3 regions of the Thermotoga sp. genome follow, and region 3 is predicted to be linked to each of the others. Evidence: predicted binding sites of a transcription regulator. Region 3 holds the regulator's gene; each other region holds the start of a gene.

Region 1 (4,239 bases), on a different contig from region 3:
AACTTCTCTTGCAACCTCAAGTATTAACTTCTCACCATCGAAGTCCACCCTCACTGTTTGACCTTCTTTGACATCACCTGCTATGATCATCTTGGCCAGAGGCGTTTCTATTTCCCTTTCAATGAGTCTTCTCAACGGCCTTGCTCCGAACGTTGGATCGTATCCTTTCTCTGCGAGGTACTCTTTCGCCGCGTTGGTGATGGTCAGTTTTATGTTTTTATCCTTCAGACGACTTTCGAGTCTTCTCAACATGATTTCCACTATCTGTTTCATATGTTCTTTGGTGAGTGGCTTGAAGACAACCACGTGGTCTATTCTGTTTATGAATTCCGGTCTGAAGTAGTGTTTTAACTCTTCTCTCACTTTCTCTTCGATCTCCTCGAAGCTTTTACCTTCTCTGACGAAGTTCAGTATGAGATCGCTCGCTATGTTGCTTGTCATTATTATGATCGTATTCTTGAAATCCACAACGTTTCCCTTAGCGTCGGTCAGTCTGCCGTCGTCCATTATCTGAAGCAGTATGTTGAACACGTCTGGATGAGCCTTTTCTATCTCGTCGAGCAGGATCACACTGTATGGTCTTCTCCTCACAGCCTCTGTGAGCTGGCCACCTTCTTCATATCCCACGTATCCCGGAGGAGCTCCAATCAACTTGGAGACCGCGTGCTTTTCCATGTACTCACTCATGTCGATTCGGATGAGAGCGTTCTCACTCCCAAAGAGAACCTCAGCAAGTGTTTTCGCCAGTTCTGTTTTTCCAACCCCCGTTGGCCCGAGGAAGAGAAACGCACCAACAGGTCTGTTTGGATCTTTTATCCCCGCACGCGCTTTCCTTATAGCATCCGCTATGACCTTGACAGCCTCTTCCTGATCCACCAATCTCTGATGTATGATCTCTTCCAGTTTGAGCAACTTCTCCTTTTCTGACTTCACTATCCTGGATACGGGCACTCCAGACCAGGCTTCGACCACTTCCGCTATCTTCTCTGCCGTGACGACTGGCCTTCCACTCTTCAGAGATTCGTATTCATTCTTCAACCTGAAGAGTTCTTTCTTGAGCTCTGCCGCTTCCTTGTACTGGGATCTCACGGTGAGTTCATCAATCCTGTTTTCGAGCTCTCTTATCTTCCTTTCAAGTTCCTGGAGTCTTGTTTCGTCCCTTCCCTGTTTTGAAAAACCCAGCTTCACCCTCGCGGCTGCCTCGTCCAGTAGATCGATTGCCTTGTCCGGTAGGAATCTATCCGTTATGTACCTCGCCGAGAGCTTCGCAGCAGCTTCTATTGCTTCGTCTTCTATCTTGACCTTGTGGTGTTCCTCGTAAACTCTCTTGAGACCCTTCAGGATCTCTATTGTTTCTTCCACGCTGGGTTCCTTCACCATCACTGGCTGGAATCTTCTTGCGAGTGCTTTGTCTTTTTCTATGTGTTTTCTGTATTCATCTAGGGTGGTTGCCCCTATGACCCTGATCTCACCGCGAGCGAGAGCAGGTTTCAACATGTTGGCGGCATCCATCGCTCCTTCGGCTGCTCCCGCTCCAACTATGGTGTGGATTTCGTCGATGAACAGTATGGTTTTTTCTTTCTGCTTCATCACTTCATCGAGGAAAGATTTCAACCTTTCTTCGAACTCTCCTCTGTATTTGGTACCTGCTATCATCCTTCCAAGATCGACCATCAAGACACGTACGTCCTTCAGAGTGTCGGGCACTCTTCCTTCAACAATCCTCTGGGCAAGACCTTCTACGATGGCAGTTTTTCCAACTCCAGGGTCTCCGATGAGTATCGGATTGTTTTTCGTTCTCCTCATCAGGATCTCAATCACACGTTCGATCTCTTTGTCCCTTCCTATGATGGGACCGATCTTTCCTTCTCTGGCAAGTTTTGTCAGATCCGTAGCGAATGCTGTGATCGTTGACCGCCCTTCCACAAACTCCTCCTCGTGCTCCTTCACTTTCTGAAGCACTCTTTCATAGTCCACTCCATGTTTTTTAAGGACGCGGGCCGCATGCGTCGAGCCGTCTCTCAGAAGTCCCAAGAGAAAATGAAGAGGTCCCACGTCCTTCTGTTTGAAGAGTCTGGCCTCTTTTCTTGCCAGCTCCAGGATGTAAGAAAGTTCTCTGGAAACGTATACCTGATCGGAAAACCCATAGAATATCCCATACTGGGAATCGATGTGACTTTCCAGCTCATCGAGGACCTTTTCTGTATTCACGTTGAGCTCTCTCAGAATCTTTGTGACCTCGTTTTCATCGTAGAGAAGCTGAAGAAGAATGTGTTCAGACCTGAGGAGATTCTGGTTCCTATCCTTGAGATCATCGACACTCCTTTCAAAGATATCCTTCATCTTGTCGTTCAGGTTCCTCATGCATCTCACCTCCGGTGAAAATATATTAGCACTTGAATATTAAGAATGATAAACAATAAGGTAACAACAAACAAACGACACACCTTATCTTCTTCGGGACAACAGGTATACACTCGTATATTGAGATATCCACACCGAGAATTCCCATCAAAAGCCTGTTTCGGGTACTTTGGTACCTGTTCATCTTTTTTTGATTTTTATGAAAAAACACGTTATAATTTCCTACAAGCAGAGTCTACGGCTGTAACTCAGAGGTGTGAGAAGATGAGAAAGTATACCCACTACCACATTCCGGTAATGGTTCGGGAAGTGATCGAGTATCTGAAGCCCGAAGATGAGAAGATCATTCTGGACTGCACGGTGGGAGAGGGTGGGCATGCAAGAGCGATTTTGGAAAGCTGTCCTGGTTGCAGGCTGATCGGGATAGACGTTGACTCAGAAGTCCTTCAGATCGCGGAAGAAAAACTCAGAGAATTCTCTGTTCGGGTGAGTCTTTTCAAAGCATCCTACAAAGAAGCGGATTTCCTGCTCAAAACTCTTGAAGTTGAAAAGGTAGACGGAATACTGATGGATCTTGGTGTTTCGACCTACCAACTGAAAGGAGAGAACAGAGGTTTCACTTTCGAAAGAGAAGAACCACTTGACATGCGTATGGATTTGGAGAGCGAAATGACAGCGCAGAAAGTACTGAACGAGTTGAACGAACAGGAGCTGGCTCGTATCATCTTCGAGTATGGTGAAGAAAAGAGGTACGCGAGGAGAATTGCGAGGAAAATCGTGGAAAACAGGCCTCTTAATACCACTTTCGACCTCGTGAAAGCCGTGAGCGAAGCTCTTCCTTTCCACGAGATAAGACGTCGAAAAAGGCACTTTGCCACCAAGACGTTTCAGGCAATAAGGATATACGTCAACAGAGAACTTGAGAATTTGAGGGAATTTCTGGGTAAAGCGGAGAAACTTTTAAAAGTCGGTGGTAGGATAGTGGTGATTTCCTTTCATTCGTTAGAAGACAGAATAGTAAAAGAGGCATTCAAAAGTTCCAAGCGACTTCGAATTTTGACAGAAAAACCAGTACGTCCTTCGGAAGAGGAAATAAGGGAAAATCCTCGTTCCAGGAGTGCGCGTCTGCGTGCAGCGGAGCTTGTGGAGGAAGGAGGAGATTGAACTGCCAGCGAAGGTAAACCAAAAATCGAAGGTTCTGGTACTCTCTCCTCAGCTTGTCTTTACGATCATCATGGTTGTTGTTTTGATATTCATGGGAATAACAGCGTTGAAGATGGGGGTTCTGGCGTTTCAATTGACCCAGGCCAACAGGCGGTTGGAGATCGAGATAAAAGAAATGGAAAGAACGTATCAAACCCTGAAAGAGGAATTCAACCACATTTCCTCTTACTTCGATGTTGTGTACCCCACGGAGCGAAAGAAATAGATGGAAAAAAGGCTGGCCCTGTTACTGGCAGTGTTTGCACTGTTCTTGGTGGTGTCGTTCATAAATCTTTTCTTCTTTCCTCTTGGGGGGCAGAAATCTCACTGGTATATCTCTATCCCTCCAAAGCGTGGGAGTATTCTGGATGCAAAGGGAAGAAAAATCGCTTACGACTTTCCGGTGTACGTTGCCTACCTCGATGTTGATTTCTTCAAAAGGCAACTTGGAGATAAAAGCGTACTCGAAAGAACGCTAAAGGCCTGTGGAGTAGAAAAAAATCCGGAGGAGGTTTTGAAGCACAGATTCTACAGGCTCACAGAGGCTGAAGACAAAGAAAACGTTTTGAAAAGGCTAGACCCCGCCATTTTGCCTTTCGTCAGTTTGGAAATAGAGTACAGAAGAGAAAAGCTTCAAGATTACAGCACAGGTGTGTTGATTGGAACGGTGCT
Region 2 (4,239 bases), on a different contig from region 3:
CTGGACTTGAGATCTGCTGGTATTTTGTCTCCGTGCTCTTTAAGAGTTTTTTCCACACTGTAGGCGAGGTCGTCTGCTCTGTTTTTGAGCTCGATCTCTTCTTTGAGGCGTTTGTCTTGTTCCTCGTATCTTTTCGCGTCTTCTATCATTCTCTTTATCTCATCTTCAGAAAGCTTGTGTCTTCCAGTTACCACCATGGACTGTTCCCTTCCAGAACCAAGATCTTTTGCGGAGACATGAACGATTCCATCACTGTCTATATCGAACGCGACTTCTATCTGAGGAACTCCTCTTGGCGCTGGTGGGATTCCGACGAGTTTGAAGCTTCCAAGGAAGATATTCTCCCTTGCTATTGGTCTTTCACCCTGGTAAACTCTGATTTCCACCTCGGTCTGTCCGTCTTCAACGGTAGTGAAGATCTTGCTCTTCCTCACAGGAATTTTCGTGTTTCTGGATATGATTGGCTCAAAGAGCCCTCCTTTTACCTCTATTCCGAGTGTGAGCGGCGTCACATCCACGAGGACAATATCCCTTCCTTTCGCACCCTCGGTTCCTGCAAGGATGGCCGCCTGAATCGCTGCTCCGATGGCGACAGCCTCGTCCGGGTTTACACTCTTGTTCGGCTCCTTCCCGAAGAACTCCTTTATGAATCTTTGCACCATCGGAACTCTGGTCATACCACCCACGAGTATGATTTCGTCTATATCCTGTGGTGAAAGTTTTGCATCGTTCAATGCCTGTTCTATTGGTCCTCTCGTCATCTCAACGAGATCTTTGGTCAGTGATTCAAAGAGACTTCTGGTGATTCTCATCTCAAGATGGAGTGGCTGTCCACTCGGTGAAACTGCTATGAACGGAAGACTCACATCCGTTTCCATCTTCGTTGAGAGTTCTATCTTAGCCTTCTCGGCGGCGTCCCTCAGTCTCTGGAGCGCTTGCCTGTCTTCCCTGAGATCTATCCCATGCTGTTTCTTGAACTCTTCTGCCATCCACTCGATGAGCCTCTGATCGAAATCATCTCCACCGAGGTGGTTGTTACCGGATGTTGCGATGACCTCGATCACACCATCTCCAATTTCGAGGATGGACACGTCGAAAGTACCACCACCGAGGTCGTAGACCAGAACTTTTTGCTCTTTCCCACTCTTGTCCAGTCCGTAAGCGAGTGCTGCTGCCGTCGGTTCGTTGATGATTCTCAACACATCGAGCTCGGCTATGATCCCCGCTTCCTTGGTTGCCTGCCTCTGAGCGTCGTTAAAATAAGCGGGACAGGTAATGACTGCCCTTCTTATCTCGCCGCCCAGGTAAGCTTCAGCGTCTTTTTTGAGCTTCTTCAAAATGAAAGCACTGATTTCCTGGGGTGTGTATTCCTTGTCATCTATTCTGACCTTGTAATCAGTACCCATTTTTCTCTTTATGGACTTTATCGTCCTTTCAGGATTGAGAATCATTTGCCTCTTCGCGGGCTCTCCCACGAGGATCTCTCCACTCTTCGTGAAGGCAACCACAGAAGGAGTTATTCTGCTTCCCTCCGCGTTGGGAATTACTTCAACTGAGCCATCCGGTTTCATCCAGGCAATAACAGAATTTGTTGTTCCAAGGTCTATACCAACAACAAATTCTTTCTTTTCAGCCATCGTTCCACCTCCTCAATTTCTTTCTCCGTGAGAAATTATAGAAAGCCCAGGATGGTATGTCAAGAGATCGGTGAATAATTCGCTAACCCACAAATTCCATTTATCATCGGATAAATTCTGACCATAATGTATATGAAATTATATTGTATAGCAAACGAAATCTATGAATGATAATACGTTTTCCTTCAGGAGATAAGCTATAATTAAACCTGTCGGGGAGGGATCCAAATGAAGTTGGCGGAAATATCATCGAAAAGACCCGTAACAATCTTGATGCTATTAACTGCCATAGTCTTTCTTGGATTCATCTCTTTTCAGCATCTCAAACTGGATCTTCTTCCACAAATTGAGTATCCTTACGCAGTTGTCCTAACCACTTACATGGGCGCGGGAGCGGAAGAGGTGGAAGAACTCGTAACCTCTCCTCTTGAAAAGCATATCTCATCCACACCAGGAGTTAGAAGGTTCACCTCCATATCTATGGATTCTGTTTCCTTTATCCTCGCGGAATTCGACTGGAATGTGAAGACGGCTGACGCTGTGGGAAGATTGTCTAGGTATGTAAATCTCGCTTCTCGGGAACTCCCGGAGGAAGCAAAACCGGTGGTTGTGGAATTCGATCCCTCTCTGCTCCCGGTGTATGCTTTTTCAACGGAAGAAGATTACGAAGAGGTCGTCTCGAAGATCAGAAGACTTCCAGATGTCGCTAGCGTTGAAGTAATGGGAGAACCAAAGAAGATCGTTGAAATCATTCTGGACCACGATAAGATAAAGAAGCTCGATGTTGATCCCTCATTGATAGAAACCATTCTCTCGGGAAACCTCGTCTACCCGTTCGGTTATGTGAGGGATTCAGAGGGAAACATCTACCCTGTTTCCATCGATGGACGTTTTGAGAATCTCGATGATCTGAAGAACACTATCGTGGGCTTCAGAGGAGTAAAATATCAGTCTCTGCTTCGAGGTGAAGTACCGAAACTCCTGATTCCTGTTCGTTTGAAGAACATTGCAGAGGTGAAGATAGTAGAAGAAAATGTGCAAGGAGAGGTCAGGGTCAACGGAAAGAAGGCATCACTCATCGCTATTTACAAAAGAAGCGGTGCAAACACTGTCAAAACAGTTCGTGAAATAAAGAAAATACTGAGTGATTCCAAAATAGAGTACGTGGAAGCCATGAACCAGGCTTACTATACTGAAAGAGCCATTGACAACCTGCTTAAGAATTTGTTTTATGGATTCATAGCAGCATTTGTGGTAGTTCTGATCTTCCTGAAAGACATCACTTCCACGCTCGTTACTTCCTTTTCCATACCGCTCTCTCTCACCGTCACTTTCGTCTTTCTGTACGCGTTCGGAATAAATCTTGACACACTGACCCTTGGTGGACTCATCATGGCACTGGGAATGCTGGTGGACAATTCTGTCGTTGTCTTCGAAAACATATACCGCCACCGATCTTTAGGGAAGGATATTCCCGATGCCGCTCGAGAGGGAGCAGGAGAAGTATGGGTTGCCATTCTGGCCTCCACTCTCACCACCGTTTCTGTGTTCTTACCCATCGTGTTCTTTACAGGGTTTGTAGTGAGGTTGTTCAAGTACTTTGCCCTTGCCTTCGCCCTTGCCCTTTCTTCTTCTCTTTTCGTTTCAACCGTCATCGTTCCAGCCGGTACGCGATGGATAAAACCAAGAAAGGGAAGAATCACCGAAAAACTTCAGAGGTCTTATCGAAGGGTCCTGGAATGGTGCATGAATAAGAAGGGATTGGTTCTCACTGTGGCATTTACTCTGGTTATCATCTCCGTGGTGTTTCTCCTGTCAAAACCCATGGGATTTCTTCCTTCTTTCCAGACAAACCTCGTGGTGATAGATGTGAAACTGCCACCTCAGACTTCCTATGAGAAAACGTCTGAAGCAGTTCAGAAAATAGAGAAATACCTGAACGGGCACAGATCCACCTACAACATCTCTTCTTTCTACTCGGAAGTGGGAGTAACCAGTGAGTACTCCCAGATAATGGGTCGGGGGCAGAACGAAGCAAGGATAATGGTGAATCTGAGAGGGAGCAGAAGAGAATTCGCGAGAAACAGAGAGAAACTGAGGAGAGAAATCATGTCTCTGAATATACCAAATGCAAAGTTAGAGGTTCTGGAACAGTCCCAGCAAATATACGAAGTTCTGGGTTATCCGATAACAGTTGAGATAAGAGGAGAGAATCTCTCTCTCATTCAGAAGAAAGCCAAAGAGATATTTGAACGCTTGAAGAGTCTTCCAGAGGTCAAGAAAATCCAGATCCGAAACTCTTACGAGAAAAGTGTGATGCACGTGAAAATAGACAGAAACAAGTCCCTCATGAGTGGCGTAGTGGCGGGTCAGGTTTTTCTGGACCTGCAAACCTACATGCTTGGAAAGAACATAGGAACTTTGAGAACAAACCAGGGAACATTGCCGATCGTTCTTAAGAAAGCGGAAACTGTATCTCTAGAGGATCTACCCAAAACACCACTGGAGGGATTGAAAGGCGAAGTTCCCCTCGGAGCCATCGCAACCGTCTCTCAAAAAACCGTTCCCTCAGTGATAGATCACTCCGACGGCGAGCGAGTCG
Region 3 (4,239 bases):
CTGAGAAGAACGTCTTTCTCTTCTCTCGCATTGGAAAACTCCATTATCAATATAGAAAGAAGCAAAAGCAACTTATCAGTTCGTCCCTGGGTTTTATCCATCTAAACAGTTCACCTCACAATCTTGGAGGCTGCTTTTCTCAGTCGATTCATCACTGCGAGGAGTATTCCCCTCTCCTCCAGTCCCTCAACAATTATATACTTTTTTCCACTCTTTTCTGCTTCTCTGAGGGCCGCGAACATGTTCTGAGCTATGCTGTAGGGATTTTTCAAAGAGCCCATAACAATCCTGTCATTGTACAGATCCTTCCTCTCTTCAACACATATCACAACGTGATTGGGAAATTCTTCCAGAACATTTCCCATCTTCTCGAGATTTTCCACGAGTACCAACGGCTTTGAAGGTGCATAGTGGCGGTATTTCATACCCGGTGCCAGTGGTTTTCCTTTGAACACACCCTTCTTCACAGAATCCGGTACAACAAGGCTTGGAAAGATCTCTTTCAATCTTTCGATCTCTACAGGTCCCGGTCTCAAAAGAAGGGGCTTTTCCCTGGATAGATCTATTATGGTAGACTCCAGGCCGAACAGTGTGTTTCCCGCGTCTAGTATCAATCTCACCCGTTCCATGAAATCCTCTACAACGTGGTCCACGTTCGTCGCACTGGGTCTTCCAGATAGATTCGCACTTGGAGCAGCGATGGGATCACCCAGCATTTCTATCAACTTCAATGCAACCGGATGGGCCGGCATTCTCACAGCCACCGTGGGAAGTCCCGCGGTAACCACAGGGGGGATCCGTTGAGATCTTTTTGGGAGTATGACTGTTAAAGGGCCAGGCCAGAACCTCTTCAGGAAGTCGATGAAAGATTCGTATCCGCTCGCCACTTCATCGAGTTGCGAGAAGGAACATATGTGGACTATCAAAGGGTTGTCCGCAGGTCTTCCCTTGATCTCGAAGATCTTCCTACACGCCTTCTCGTTGTAAGCGTCTGCTCCTATTCCGTAAACAGTCTCTGTTGGAAAAACAACGACCTCTCCTCCTTTCAGAAGATCAACCGCTTCCTTCAAAGACTCTTCGCTGGGAAAGACGGGATTCACTTTCACAACTTTGGTCATCGATCAACCTCCCTCATTAAAAACAAATGGGGCTCATGGAGCCCCTTCTGGTGCCGAGGGCGGGACTTGAACCCGCACGGGGCTATCCCCCAGCTGATTTTGAGTCAGCCGCGTCTGCCATTCCGCCACCTCGGCTCCTGTATAATATGGTAGCAATTTTTCATCTGGAAATCAAGTCCTTCGTTTTCTCTCACGCCCTTGAATTCTCCCAAGATGTGTGCTAAACTATTATTAGCACTCGAAAGAAAGGAGTGCTAAAAATGAGAAGACTCTCGAACAAGAGTAAATTCCAGAAAAGACTGAACGATCGGCAAAGAAAAGTACTTTACTGCATAGTGAAAGAGTACATAGAAAACAGAAAACCAGTCAGTTCACAGAGAGTTCTCGAGGTAAGCAATATAAATTTTAGCAGCGCTACCATAAGAAATGATATGAAGAAACTGGAATACCTTGGTTACATATACCAACCGCACACCTCTGCAGGCCGAGTTCCAACGGATAAAGGACTCAGATTCTACTACGAGGAAATGGTGAAACTCTCAAAGGAAACTGAAGAACTGAACCTGGAAGTGGATACCTTCAAATCCATCCCGCTTGCAGACCCAGAAAAGGTTCTGCTTCTGGCTGGGAGTCTCCTTGCCCGGTTGAGTGAAGGGTATGCGCTCATAGAAAGACCTAATCCCAGGGATTTGAAAATACTCAGAGTGATGCTCATACCGGTATCTGAAGACTACCTGATTTTCTCCATGCTGACAGAACTCGGTATATCGAAGATCACTCCCATCAGAACCCATGAGAATTTGAACTGGGAAGGGATAGAAAAACAGCTGAATTTTCTTTTGAAAGGGAAAACCATAGGAGATGTACTGACTGGAAAGGTGGAAATCCTCAGAGGGAGTGGTATTCTCAAACTAATAGAGTCTGTGATAAGCGAAAAACTGGAAAGATACATGGACGTTGGTTTTGAAAATCTTTTGAAGGATGAAGCACTTTCTTTGGAAGACATAAAGCACCTTTTAGAAGAGACCAAGGACTACCAGTTTCTGGAAAGCCTGGTAAAGAATGATGAAGATGTGACAGTGAAGATAGGAAAAGAGATCGGCAAAAAAAAGTTGGAAAAGTTTGCCGTTTTCTCCGGTAGATATTACAAAGGCCCATCACCGATCGGGAGTGTTCATCTCTTCACCTCGAAAGTCACCAGGTACGACAGGAACCACAAAATCTTTAGCTATGTGCTGAATCGACTTTCAGAATATTTCACTTCGGCGGCCAGGAGGTGATAGAATGTCTGAAAAAGAAAGAAAAAACCTTTCCCAGGAATGTGAAGAATTGAAAGAAAAATACAGAGAGCTCGAGGAGTACGCTAAAAGGTTGAAGGCCGAGTACGAAAATTACCGGGAAGAGGTTGCCCAGGAGAAAAGAGAACTCATAAGGAACGCAAATGAATATCTCATCTCAAAACTGATTCCCATACTCGATGACTTCGAAAGGGCCTTGAACCAAGGAGAGCACAGAAAATCCTTCTACGAGGGTGTGAAGTTGATCTACAAGAAGCTCCTGAACACCCTTGAGAAAGAGGGACTTGTGAAGATTCAAGTGGGCAAGACCTTCGATCCGTTCGAACACGAGGCAGTTGAAAGGGTCGAAACGGACGATGTGGAGGAGTACACCGTTCTCGAAGTGGTGGAAAACGGTTACAAATTCCATGGGAAGGTTCTGAAACCGGCGAAAGTGAAGGTGGCTGTGAAACCGAGAAAGAAGGAAGAGGAATCTTCTAGTAAAAAGGAGTGATTCCTTATGAAACGAGAAAGGAAAGATTACTACGAAATTCTCGGCGTTCCAAGGAACGCCACACAGGAAGAAATAAGAAGGGCGTACAAAAGATTGGTGAAAGAGTGGCATCCCGATAGGCATCCGGAGAACAGAAAAGAGGCTGAACAGCGCTTCAAAGAGATCCAGGAAGCTTACGAAGTCCTCATCGATCCTCAGAAGAGAGCCATGTACGATCGTTTTGGATACGTGGGAGAACAACCCATTCGCCACGAAGCAGAAACCGGTGGTGGCTTCTTCGAAGACGTATTCAGGGAGTTTGAAAACATATTCAACAGAGACATATTCGACGTGTTCTTCGGTGAAGAGTCCCGTCAAAGGGAGAGGAGAGAATACGCCCGAAAGGGAGAAGACATACACTACACCGTAGAGGTAAGTCTCTCCGACTTGATCAACGGAGTGGAGATCCCCATCGAGTACGAAAGGTATGAGACGTGTCCAAGATGTGGTGGAACAGGTGTGGAGCCGAATTCAGGATACATTGATTGTCCTCGTTGTGGTGGAACGGGAAGGATCAGAGAAGAGAGAAGGTCGTTCTTTGGATATTTCGTCAGTGAAAGGACCTGCGACGAATGTGGTGGAACAGGTAAAGTTCCTCGCGATCTGTGTCACGAATGCAGAGGAAGTGGAAGGGTTTTGAGAAAGGTGCGAAGAACGGTAAAAATACCACCAAACGTGGAAGACGGTGCGCGTCTGAGAATACCCGGCGGGGGTAACGCGGGTTATTATGGAGGGCCTTACGGTGATCTGGTGATCACTGTACGAGTGAGACCCGACAGCAGGTTCAGGAAATCCGGAAAAGATCTAGTATACGACATCACGATAGATTACCTCCAGGCGATCTTGGGAACGACCATCGAAGTCCCGCTTCCCGAGGGTAGAACAACCATGTTGAAGATACCACCTGGAACACAGCCCGAAACGGTTTTCCGACTGAAGGGGAAAGGTCTACCGAGTGAATACGGCAGGAGAGGTGATCTCCTTGTCAACGTACACGTTGAAATTCCAAAGAGCCTTTCAAGAGAGGAAAGAAAGATCCTGGAGGATCTGGCAAAAAAAAGAGGTATTCCTGTTGCTTAACGATTTGGATTCACCAGGGCTTCTCTCACAACGAGCTTCACGTTTTCCGGGACGGTAACTTCCACTGTCAGGGGTCCTCTTCTGACGCTCAACCACCCCAGTCCCGCCACCATCAGTTCTTCCCCTTCTTTCAGAACGAACCTCTCCTTCTTCCACTTGAAATCTTCGTACTTTGCCTTTGAGCAAGGTGGCTTCAAAAGATCTCCCAGTC

What was found. The regulator HrcA, encoded in region 3, represses chaperone genes, less so after heat shock. The targets are predictions, from matches to a motif close to ATTAGCACTCNNANNNTNNGAGTGCTAAT.
Region 1: J7K79_RS01870 (ATP-dependent Clp protease ATP-binding subunit) is a predicted target of HrcA. The motif match lies at 2,389-2,417, and genes of this name have one in related genera.
Region 2: dnaK (molecular chaperone DnaK) is a predicted target of HrcA. The motif match lies at 1,784-1,812, and genes of this name have one in related genera.

Annotation. Positions count from the first base shown of each region.
Region 1 covers NZ_JAGGZH010000020.1:15,765-20,003, forward strand. The annotation lists gene J7K79_RS01870 (ATP-dependent Clp protease ATP-binding subunit) at 1-2,364, opposite strand, end outside; gene rsmH (16S rRNA (cytosine(1402)-N(4))-methyltransferase RsmH) at 2,629-3,528, shown strand; gene J7K79_RS01880 (hypothetical protein) at 3,494-3,793, shown strand; gene J7K79_RS01885 (hypothetical protein) at 3,794-4,239, shown strand, end outside.
Region 2 covers NZ_JAGGZH010000010.1:41,775-46,013, reverse strand. The annotation lists gene dnaK (molecular chaperone DnaK) at 1-1,637, opposite strand, end outside; gene J7K79_RS00760 (efflux RND transporter permease subunit) at 1,866-4,239, shown strand, end outside.
Region 3 covers NZ_JAGGZH010000083.1:11,647-15,885, forward strand. The annotation lists gene J7K79_RS05320 (cell wall metabolism sensor histidine kinase WalK) at 1-101, opposite strand, end outside; gene J7K79_RS05325 (L-threonylcarbamoyladenylate synthase) at 111-1,118, opposite strand; tRNA gene J7K79_RS05330 (tRNA-Leu) at 1,167-1,253, opposite strand; gene hrcA (heat-inducible transcriptional repressor HrcA) at 1,379-2,398, shown strand; gene J7K79_RS05340 (nucleotide exchange factor GrpE) at 2,403-2,909, shown strand; gene dnaJ (molecular chaperone DnaJ) at 2,916-4,028, shown strand; gene yqeH (ribosome biogenesis GTPase YqeH) at 4,025-4,239, opposite strand, start outside.